DNA from 3 places in the Paenibacillus sp. TSM33 genome. Region 2 is predicted to be linked to each of the others. Evidence: riboswitches for the same ligand, from Rfam matches in the RefSeq annotation. Region 2 holds a riboswitch; each other region holds the start of a gene.

Region 1 (3,283 bases), on a different contig from region 2:
CTTGTGATAGCGGCGTGGTTGTATCGGCTGGATGCTGCAAGAAGCTGGCGAACAGTCAAGCGAGATGCCCATCTGCACCCAAGCCCAAACAGCGGCTTCCCCGAATCAGCAGTGGCAGGTGCCTTGGGGATTCGTCTTGGTGGCTATAATGTGTATCACGGCGTACGCTCCTTTCGGGCATATATGGGCGAAGGGATACGACCGCTGGAGTCGAAGGATATCCGGCATACAATCCGGCTGATGTTCGCCGTATCCACTATGTTTGTAGGGTTGTGTTTGTTGGGCGCTACGGGGTGTTTTGCCTTGGGATGGATGCGGTGAGGAGTGACATCATTTTGAAACAAAATACAGAAGGGAAAAGAGTGCGAGAATGTGCACTAAGTCCGAACCCACAACAGGATATTGAGCCGAATGATGCTAAAGAAGATCTGCAGTGGGACATGGAGCTCGTGCTAGTTCGTCATGGCACAACCTTATGGAATAAGGAACGTCGATATCTGGGACATGCCGATTTGGGTTTGCTGTCTGGAGCAGAGCAGGAATTAAAGCCTTTACGGAAAAAAGTGCAGGGCCAGTCCTTTGCTCGAATCTATTGCAGTGACTTGATGCGATGTCGCCAGACTTTGCGGATCATTTTGCCGGAGTCAGCATTGACGACTGAACGTTCCCTATCTGCTATGCCTCCTATCATGGAGCCACGTCTGCGAGAACTTCATTTTGGCGAGTGGGATGGAAAAACGTATGACATGCTTAAGGATGTGGCGTTGTATCGCGCTTGGATTGATGAGCCGCAACGAATTACTCCTCCTGGAGGAGAGCCTTGGATCGATTTCGTGAATCGTCTGCGCGAATTTCTAGACTCTCTGTATGCGTGGCGTACTGCTATGGACGTTCAGTCCATAGGGTTTAATGCCGCGCCGTCCTCTGTTTTGATTGTTACGCATGGTGGTGTAATTCGTCAGTTGGCTTGTATGCTTATGCCAGGCCATGATTTTTGGAGTCTAAATCCGAAGCCGGGAGATGCATTTAGGATTCGGTTAAGGTTGACTGGACCGCACAACTATATCGCAAGATTGCTTTCTCATTAGGTTAAACACGGCGAATAAAGCGGCTGTTTGGGTTGTAAGCTAACTCTTTTTAACCTATAATCATCAAGTAAAAGAACGGCTTGACTACCATTACATCAAATATCCAGCAGACGAGGTCGGCGCTGTGTGAGGAATCTACTGTTTTCCTTCACTGCGCTGTTAAAAGGGAAGTCGGTGTGAGTCCGACGCGGTCCCGCCACTGTAAATGGAAAATTGCCCATTAGCCCTGTTTTATGTGCCGTCAAGCACATGAAAGAATATCAGGACATGCATCTTCCATAAGTCAGGATACCTGCCCGTCCGCCTGTCACCATAATCCTTCGAGGAAAGGATGACGTGTTCTCAGTGACTGTCCATGCGGAAAGAAGCTGCCCGCCTGCGCACGATCTGTGCTAACGTGACCCCTGTGTCCTAATATGAGGATACGGGGTTTTTTGATAGGAAAAGAAGGCTGGAATGAGGAAATACGGATGATGTTCAAGTAACGCTCTTAACGATTTTTGTATGAAGGGGTGCAAATCATGGCAGTAAAGAAAATAAAGGTATGGACAACAGGTCTATTGGCGCTGATATTGGCAGTTGTGCTGAGTGCATGTGGCGCGGATGGAAAAAATGCAGAAAATAAAGAGGGCCAAGCTCCTCCACAGCAGCCGGGACAGACCGTAACCGCACAAGAGCCTCCGGGCAAAACGGTTTACCCGCTAACGGTTAAGGATGCAACAGGACAGGAATTTACATTCAAAAAAGCACCGGACAAGATTGTTTCCGTCTCCCCGGCAGAAACCGAGGCGCTGTTTGCTATCGGACTGGACAAGGAAATTGTCGGTGTCTCCGACTACTCTGATTACCCGGAGGCAGCTACGAAAAAGCCTAAAGTGGGCGGTATTATGAAACCGAACGAAGAGGCGGTCATTGCTGCGAACCCTGATGTCGTTTTTGCAGGGATTTCACTTAGTGAACAGGCTACGACTAAGCTGCGTGACATGGGGATTATGATTTTTAAAACGGAACCGAAAACCGTTGAAGATGTCATAGCTAACATCGAATTGTATGGGAAAATCACCGATCATCAGAAAGAAGCAAGAGCGGTGACCGACAAGATGAGAGCAGATGTAGCGGAAGTAAAAGAAGGAGTTAAAAATATCGGCAAAGGGCAGAAGCTGCGGGTATACGTCGAATTTTCACCAGGCTGGACAGTGGGTAAAGGCGAATTTATGGACGAGCTGATTACATTAGCAGGTGGTGAAAATGTAGGTGCCACGCAGAAGGGCTGGTATCAAATCAGTGAGGAAAATATTATAGCTACCAACCCTGACGTGATTTTGTACAGCAAAAGTGTGAAGGATGACAAAACAGGCCAAACCCTCGGCGATATCATTAAAGCTCGCAGCGGATGGGATCAAATATCGGCTGTTCGTAACAATCGTGTATTTGCCGTGGACGATAATTTGATCAGCCGTCCAGGTCCACGTGTAACGGAAGGACTCAAGGAAGTGGCTAAGGGCGTGTACCCTGAAATTTTCAAATGAACCGCAAACTGATCGGTTTTGGGGGGACAGGTCTTGTCTTGCTGCTGCTGACGTTGCTGCTCTGTCTTGGCATCGGCTCGGTCAGTCTTCCGGTCAGCCAGATCACAGGTATTTTGATCAACCACCTACCGTGGTTAGGTGATACGTTTACACCGGATTGGAATACATCCGCAGAGCAGATTATTTTGAAGGTCAGATTGCCAAGAGTGTTACTGGGAATGTTGGTCGGAGCAGCGCTGGCGCTGGCGGGAGCTGGATTTCAGGGTGTATTGCGTAATCCCTTGGCTGATCCCTATACCCTTGGGGTATCCTCGGGAGCTTCGGTAGGAGCGGCAGTACTGATTTATTGGGGGCTTCAATTTTCATTTGTGGGTATATGGACCCTTCCGCTAGTCGCATTTATAACCGGCATGCTGACGCTGTGGATGGTGTTGACGTTGGCGCGTGAAGGTGGGAAAATTCCGACCCAAAGCCTCATTTTATCAGGTGTGGTGATGCAATTTTTTTGGGGAGCCATTGTTTCTTTTCTGACAGCCATGTCGAAGGAAACAGTCAATGAAATATTGTACTGGACGTTGGGAAGTCTTAGTCTGCGAGGTTGGTCATATACGGGAATTCTTTTACCTTACGTGATCGTTGGGCTGGTGTTTCTATGGAACCGGGCAC
Region 2 (3,283 bases):
AAATCGTCAATGGACTGCGTTCGGAAGGACTTGCGATTATGCTAGGGGGTATTTTTAATGCGTTCCCTTACACGGCTTTCTCGCAAAATGTGGGTCTGATCTCGCTGACTCGCGTCAAATCACGTAACGTTATTTTTGCTGCGGGCGGCATCATGGTCGTCCTCGGTTTGCTGCCTAAGCTGGCTGCCTTGACGACAGTGATTCCTAACGCTGTGCTGGGCGGGGCGATGATCGTCATGTTTGGCTCGGTTGCTGCATCAGGCATGTCTATTTTGTCAGAAGTGGATCTGCGGAAAGAAAGCAATCTGCTGATTGCAGCATGCAGTATTGCCGTGGGCCTAGGCTCAGCTGTTCTGCCGCAAATGTTCGACCAACTGCCGAGCTTTGCCAAAATGCTGCTGCAAAACGGCATCGTATCTGGCTCGATTACGGCAATTGTCTTGAACATTGTTTTGGCAAGAAAACAGGGTGAATCGGTCAAAAGCGTTAATGTCTCAGAAGTTCCACAGAAGGTTTGATGAATAGGAAATAAACAAAAACAGCCGGAGAGAGGACGTAGCCTCTTTTCCGGCTGTTTGGCATGGCGGTAATCAGAATGATTATTTGTTCAGTAGCATGAAGTTATTGATAACCCTCTTCTTGTATGAAAATGGGGGATTGAGAACCTAGTAGAAAAGTTTGCTAGAGTAGTAGATGAGGGAATGGTATAATCTACCTTATGGACTTTGAATAGTGGTGGATGTTTTCGGACCACGGCGCAGCTTCCCGAAAGGGGGTGAAGCCGATGGTCAACCTTGTGTCGTGCTACGATGTGCTACGTTGGATGGTTACGTTACTAAGCCTGGTGTTTAGTATTCGTAAACTTTATCGCTGGCTGCGTCGGAAATTTCGGAACAAGCGAAAACCCACCGCTTGATTAGGTTAGGCGCCTAACGGTGGGTTTAGCTAAGCATTTAGCGCGCCGTGGTGATCCACAGCCCTTCAAGTCCTAAGAGTCTTTGCCGTTGGCGCGGCGAAGGCTCTTTTTAGTATACGGATACGGTGGTTATCTCTATACCTAATTTTAGCACGTGAATTTCGTGCACGCAACGTTAAGACATACCTTCAATTGCGCGCAAGCAATGAATAGCCTTGGTCTTGATTCACACTATATCATTCAAATTTAAAATATTACGCTACACTTGTTGACAAGCCAGTAGCAACAAAATAAGATAATCCTAATTCGTAATAAAAAGGAATAAAGGAAGAAAACAGGTGTGAGCCGGACAACTCTATGTACGAAGTTTCGTAGAGACGATGTAGATAGTTGTTGAGCGTGTTCACTTAAAAGGGAAGTTCGGTAGATTCCGACACGGACCCGCCACTGTATACAGGCATCAGCAGGGTAATGCTGGAGCTTTCAGAACAAGCCACTGGAACTGTGAGGAACCGGGAAGGCCTGAAAGATACGCTTGGAGTCAGGAGACCTGCCTGTTTTGACATCACTGTCAGACCCACGGGATGCTGGGGAGGTGGTTAGGCGTGCTGCATACGGAATGTCTGAAACCAATCTGATTCCTTCTATGTTTTGGAGTTGACTTTGAGGTGAGTTTTGACATTTTATAATGAAAGCATTTCTGACTGCTGATCAGGTGGTCGGGAATGCTTTTTTCGCGTTTTGCGTTAGGTTTATACGATTTTACAAGATAGAGAGGGAAATGTGGGATGATAGGCAATCGTAATAGGCGTTCATGGTTCATATGTACAGGATGGCTACTGCTGATGGCAGTCATGGCTCTTTCGGGATGTGGCACAGCCACAAAGACGGAGGATAGCTCGGGCAAGGGTGAGAACAGGTCTGCACAACAGACTCAAGCAGATAAAAAGCTGGTGATGGCGTATACGTGGAAACCGTCAGGCGTCGATCCGCATGGAGACAATAGCTGGGACGTGATGCGTTCCGGTGCCGGTGAGACACTCATTCGTTTGAATGAAAAGCTGGAGCCTGTGGCTTGGCTAGCCAAGGAGTGGGAACATGACAGTCCTAACGTGTGGACGTTCAGCTTGCAGGATAAGGTCACGTTTCATAATGGAAAGAGCATGGATGCAGAAAGTGTAAAAGCATCTTTGCTGCGCTCAATCGAGAAAAGCCATCTGGCGAAGGATTTACTGGATGTGAAGTCCATTGATGTAACTGGTCCGCTGACGTTAGAAATTACGACAAACCAACCGAATGCAGCGCTGGTATCCAATCTGGCTGATCCGTCAACGATCGTGCTGGATGTGGCATCCATGAAAGATGAGCAGAGCTACCCTGCGATGACAGGTGCTTTCAAAATTAAAGCCTTCAACAAGGATCAATCCTTGGTCGTCGAGCGTTATGACGGATACTGGGGCGAAAAGGCACGACTGGCTGAAGCGACGATGAAATTCATTACAGACGGTAATTCGCGCCTGATGGCGTTGCAGTCTGGTGAAGTGGATGTAGCGACGGATATTCCGGTAGATAACGCAGAGGTATTAAAAAAGAACGACAAGCTACAAGTGCTGTCGGCTCCATCCTTGCGCACCCATATGATTGTGTACAACATGGAATCGCCTGTGTTCAAGGATGCAACCAACCGTAAGGTGGTGGACAGTCTGATTCCGCGCGCATCCATTGTGAGCGCCGTCATGAGGGGATTTGGTACGGAAGCAAGCAGCCCGTTTCCGAGTATTCTTCCCTTCGGTAAGATTGAGCGCAAAGCATTGGACGGAACGACGGAGCAGTTGTTGACGAAGGATGGCTGGCAGAAGGATGCCCAAGGTACGTGGACCAAGCAGGGTAAGCCATTCGAGGTTACACTGCTGACCTTCCCTCAGCGTCCGGAGCTATCCGTCATGGCTGAGGTGATTCAGAGCCAATTGCTAAATGAGGGAATCCAGGTCAAGATTCGCAAGGTGGAAAATATCGACGAGGCGTTGACCAAAAACGATTGGGATTTTGCTATGTACAGCATGCTCACGGCCCATACAGGGGAGCCGCAATATTTTATGGACATGTTCTACTCCTCTACAAGTGCAGCGAATGTAAGCCGTTATGCTTCCAAACCGCTGGAGAATATTCTTCACAGCCTGAAGTTGGCAAAGGATACCGCACAGCGTAATGCGGTAACACTGCAAGCGCTGGATATCATCAATACAGATTTGCCGCAGTCGTTCATTGTGCATCCTGACAATGTGTTTGGTGTAAAAAAAGGAGTGAAGGGCTTTACGCCGCATCCGATCGAGTATTACTACATTACAGCGCAATCCGATATTGCGG
Region 3 (3,283 bases), 230 kb from region 2:
GCTACGGGCTGAGCGGCATGAGCATTGCGGCCAAATTTTTTGCCGCCGAGGAACAGATCGTATCCTCCCTTGCGATAGACAATTCCGATATCCTCCAGCACCGCTCCATAGCAGGCCATGCCGCATCCGTTCAAAGCAATGCTCGTTTCCTTGGGTGCCTGTAATCCGCCAAGTACAACCTGTAATTGCTCAGCCACAGGCACCGCATCATCTTTCTCCATATTGCAGAAGTCACATGCTTTCACCTTAAACACATCGCCGATCGGCATGACAATGAATCGTTCATCCCGCAGCCGTCCGACCAGTTCCTCGGGGTCTGCGCACGGCACGCGCAGCACGATCTGATGATCTGGCGTGTATTCCAGCTCGCCATCATCACCCGCTACCTCGGCAAGCAGGGCCATCTGCCGAGCAGTGAACTTCTTGTTTCCCACGCCAGGGGAAACCCCCACCTCAAACAGCGCAGGCTTGCCAAAGCCGCCTGTCTCCATCCCGGCCGTAGCCCCTGCTCCGGCCACCGTTGCCGTTCCGACGGCGCTCTGGGCGGCAGGCGCTTGCCCGCTCCAGCGAGCGTTGGCTTCGCCCGGCAGCTTGCCGCCGACAGCGAGGCGGCTTAGTGCCTCTGCTGCCAGCGAGGCTGGAGCCGTCCCGGTTTGCTTCGCAGGCGCAGCCTGCACGGCAGCCATCGCTTGCGGGCGTACCTGCGTGGCAACCGCAGCGCCGCTCGCGGAAGGCTCGGGAGGCGCAGTCAAAGCTCCGCCTCCCTGCGGTGTATCCAGCGCGCGATCCTCTTGCGCGCCCAGCGACCACGGCTCCGCTTCCGTGCGAAGCCGCTGATGCGGTTTGAGCACCTGTTCGGTCGCGTCCAGCGTGTATTTACGCTGATAGCCGCGCGGAGTCACGATTAAGCCGTCATACACTGTCGTCGAGGAGTTGCCGATGATTACGGTCGTCAGCATCCCGATATCATGGTTCAGCATATCTTCCAGCGTCGTTACAATAACCTGCTGACGTTCACGATAAGCACTCTTCACCAGCCCAACTGGAGTTTGCGGATCACGATAACGAAGTAAAATGGACTGCGTCTCCACAATCTGGCGAGTACGTCGACCACTACGCGGGTTGTATAATGCAATCACAAAATCAGCCGAAGCCGCAGCTTCTACACGCTTCACGATCGTTTCCCACGGGGTTAGATGATCACTCAGACTGATCGTGCAAGCATCATGCATAACCGGCGCTCCCAACAACGAAGCACAGGATTGAATAGCCGAGATCCCAGGCACAACTTCCACCTCAACCCCGTCCTCGCGACGCCAGCCTTTTTGCATCAGCACTTCGTACACTAGCCCTGCCATACCATAGACTCCTGCATCTCCACTGGAAATGACGGCTACCTTCTTGCCCATCTCTGCTTGGCGAACCGCCTCCTGCGCACGGCTCACTTCTTCTGTCATCCCTGTGCGTACAATCTCCTGGCCGTTCAACAACGGACGGATCAAATCAACGTAGGTATTGTAGCCGATAATGACCTCACTTTCGGCCAGCGCATCCAACGCCCGTTTTGTGATATGTTCCATATCTCCTGGTCCAAATCCAATCACCAGCAATTTTCCTAATGGGCTCATCGTGCTCCTCCTATCATCCTTTTCAGGGCAGCTATACTATCTATTTCAATAATTTGTGGCATCCTGCAACTCAAAAAAACCCCATCCTGCCCGGATGGGGTTTCTATGTACGTATCTCTCTTACCAGACGAAACAGCGTAAGAAGACAGTTCTTGTCTCCCCCAATCTGCCGTTGTTTTCCATCTGTTTTGTTTGCGCTTCAAACGCTGCTGCACGTTCATATCCACGCAAACCTGTAACCAACATGGAAAAAGCAACGTGTGCCTGATTTCCTGATTTCGTACACCCATCCTCTCCGCGAAGGTTAACGGTGCATACAGATCAAGGTAGGTCTCCTGGCTTGGCATCAACGGATTCTCTCGTCTTCCCCGTTTTGTACGAGTGACCATTTAAAAGAATCCTCTTCCTTACAGTGGCGGGACCGCTCGGGACTTGCACCCGATTCCCTGTTACCCTTTGCTCAACCGCAAAGGCACCTTGTCTGTCCGCTATTTGATTATGGGTCTTATCATAACCTTGCCTCAATCAGTTGTGCAAGCACGAAAAAAGCTTTATTTTAAGTTCTTTGCTTTATTTTTTAACATATGCAGCAATTCGTCCGGGACCGCAGAGATGCTCAGTAATGCTGGATGATCGGCCCCAGTAAACCCTTCCTGAACGCTATGACGTACCATTTCTACCAACGGGTCAAAATATCCATTCACATTTAGCAGCCCAATAGGCTTGCGATGAATGCCAATTTGCGCCCAGCATAATACCTCGAACAGCTCTTCAAAGGTTCCCAAGCCACCCGGAAGGGCTATAAACGCATCGGCCATCTCACTCATCGCCGCTTTACGTTCATGCATGCTTGCTACCTCAATAAACTCGGTAACTCCCCGATGAATGATTTCTGCATCAAATAACAGGGTAGGCATAATACCGGTGACCTGGCCGTCACCCGCCAGCAGTCCATCCGCCACCTTACCCATCAGTCCTCTGCTGGAACCACCATAGATCAGACGGATATGTTGGCGAGCCATAGCTTCACCCAGCTTGCCTGCCGCCTCAACATATACCGATGAATGCCCAGGTCTGGACCCTGCAAATACACAAATAGAATTCATAAACGTCTCAGCTCCTGTCCTCAATATCATGCATCGAAACTTATTCATTATATTAGATAAATATTTTCGCTATAACAAAAAACTTTGTCGATGCATGTCCAACAAAAAAAGATAAAGACCTCGTAGGCCCTTATCTTTATTTTACGCTGGATTAGTAAATATAAGTTCATTTTGGCTTACTGCATTTATCATTTCCAGCTCATTTCAAATGACCGTTCACACTCTTCAGACCGTAGCCATGCGCCAAATCGCTATGCTCAAAATATTTGCCCAGCTCTACCATCATCGCTCCCATGCGCTCTTCAGTTGGAAATACAATTCGTTCAATCCCTTCTTCCAAAATGGATTGCGCGGTCACCTTGCCTACCGATACAGCAATTACATCCTCACGAAAAGCGTCCAATAAATCCTCGATGCGATTTTGCTCTCTGGCATATTGGGCCAAAAATCGGATTTGCGGGCCACTCGTGAACGTAACAGCATCAATCTTACGATTGATAACATCATCTAGTAACGCCTGCAATTTTGCTTCTTCAGGTGGGATATGCC

What was found. Region 2 has a riboswitch for cobalamin ahead of ACN6NF_RS24590 (ABC transporter substrate-binding protein). Riboswitches for the same ligand answer to the same signal wherever they lie in the genome.
Region 1: another riboswitch for cobalamin. It lies ahead of ACN6NF_RS06685 (ABC transporter substrate-binding protein); the one in region 2 lies ahead of ACN6NF_RS24590 (ABC transporter substrate-binding protein).
Region 3: another riboswitch for cobalamin. It lies ahead of cobJ (precorrin-3B C(17)-methyltransferase); the one in region 2 lies ahead of ACN6NF_RS24590 (ABC transporter substrate-binding protein).

The regions. Positions count from the first base shown of each region.
Region 1 covers NZ_JBLZXB010000010.1:613,729-617,011, forward strand. Annotated here, with positions in the region: gene cbiB (adenosylcobinamide-phosphate synthase CbiB) at 1-321, shown strand, start outside; gene ACN6NF_RS06680 (histidine phosphatase family protein) at 336-1,088, shown strand; cobalamin riboswitch at 1,189-1,402, shown strand; gene ACN6NF_RS06685 (ABC transporter substrate-binding protein) at 1,610-2,617, shown strand; gene ACN6NF_RS06690 (FecCD family ABC transporter permease) at 2,614-3,283, shown strand, end outside.
Region 2 covers NZ_JBLZXB010000023.1:287,626-290,908, reverse strand. Annotated here, with positions in the region: gene ACN6NF_RS24595 (nucleobase:cation symporter-2 family protein) at 1-518, shown strand, start outside; cobalamin riboswitch at 1,284-1,488, shown strand; gene ACN6NF_RS24590 (ABC transporter substrate-binding protein) at 1,705-3,283, shown strand, end outside.
Region 3 covers NZ_JBLZXB010000023.1:56,529-59,811, forward strand. Annotated here, with positions in the region: gene cobJ (precorrin-3B C(17)-methyltransferase) at 1-1,628, opposite strand, end outside; cobalamin riboswitch at 1,937-2,122, opposite strand; gene ACN6NF_RS23550 (LOG family protein) at 2,180-2,734, opposite strand; gene ACN6NF_RS23555 (uroporphyrinogen-III synthase) at 2,934-3,283, opposite strand, start outside.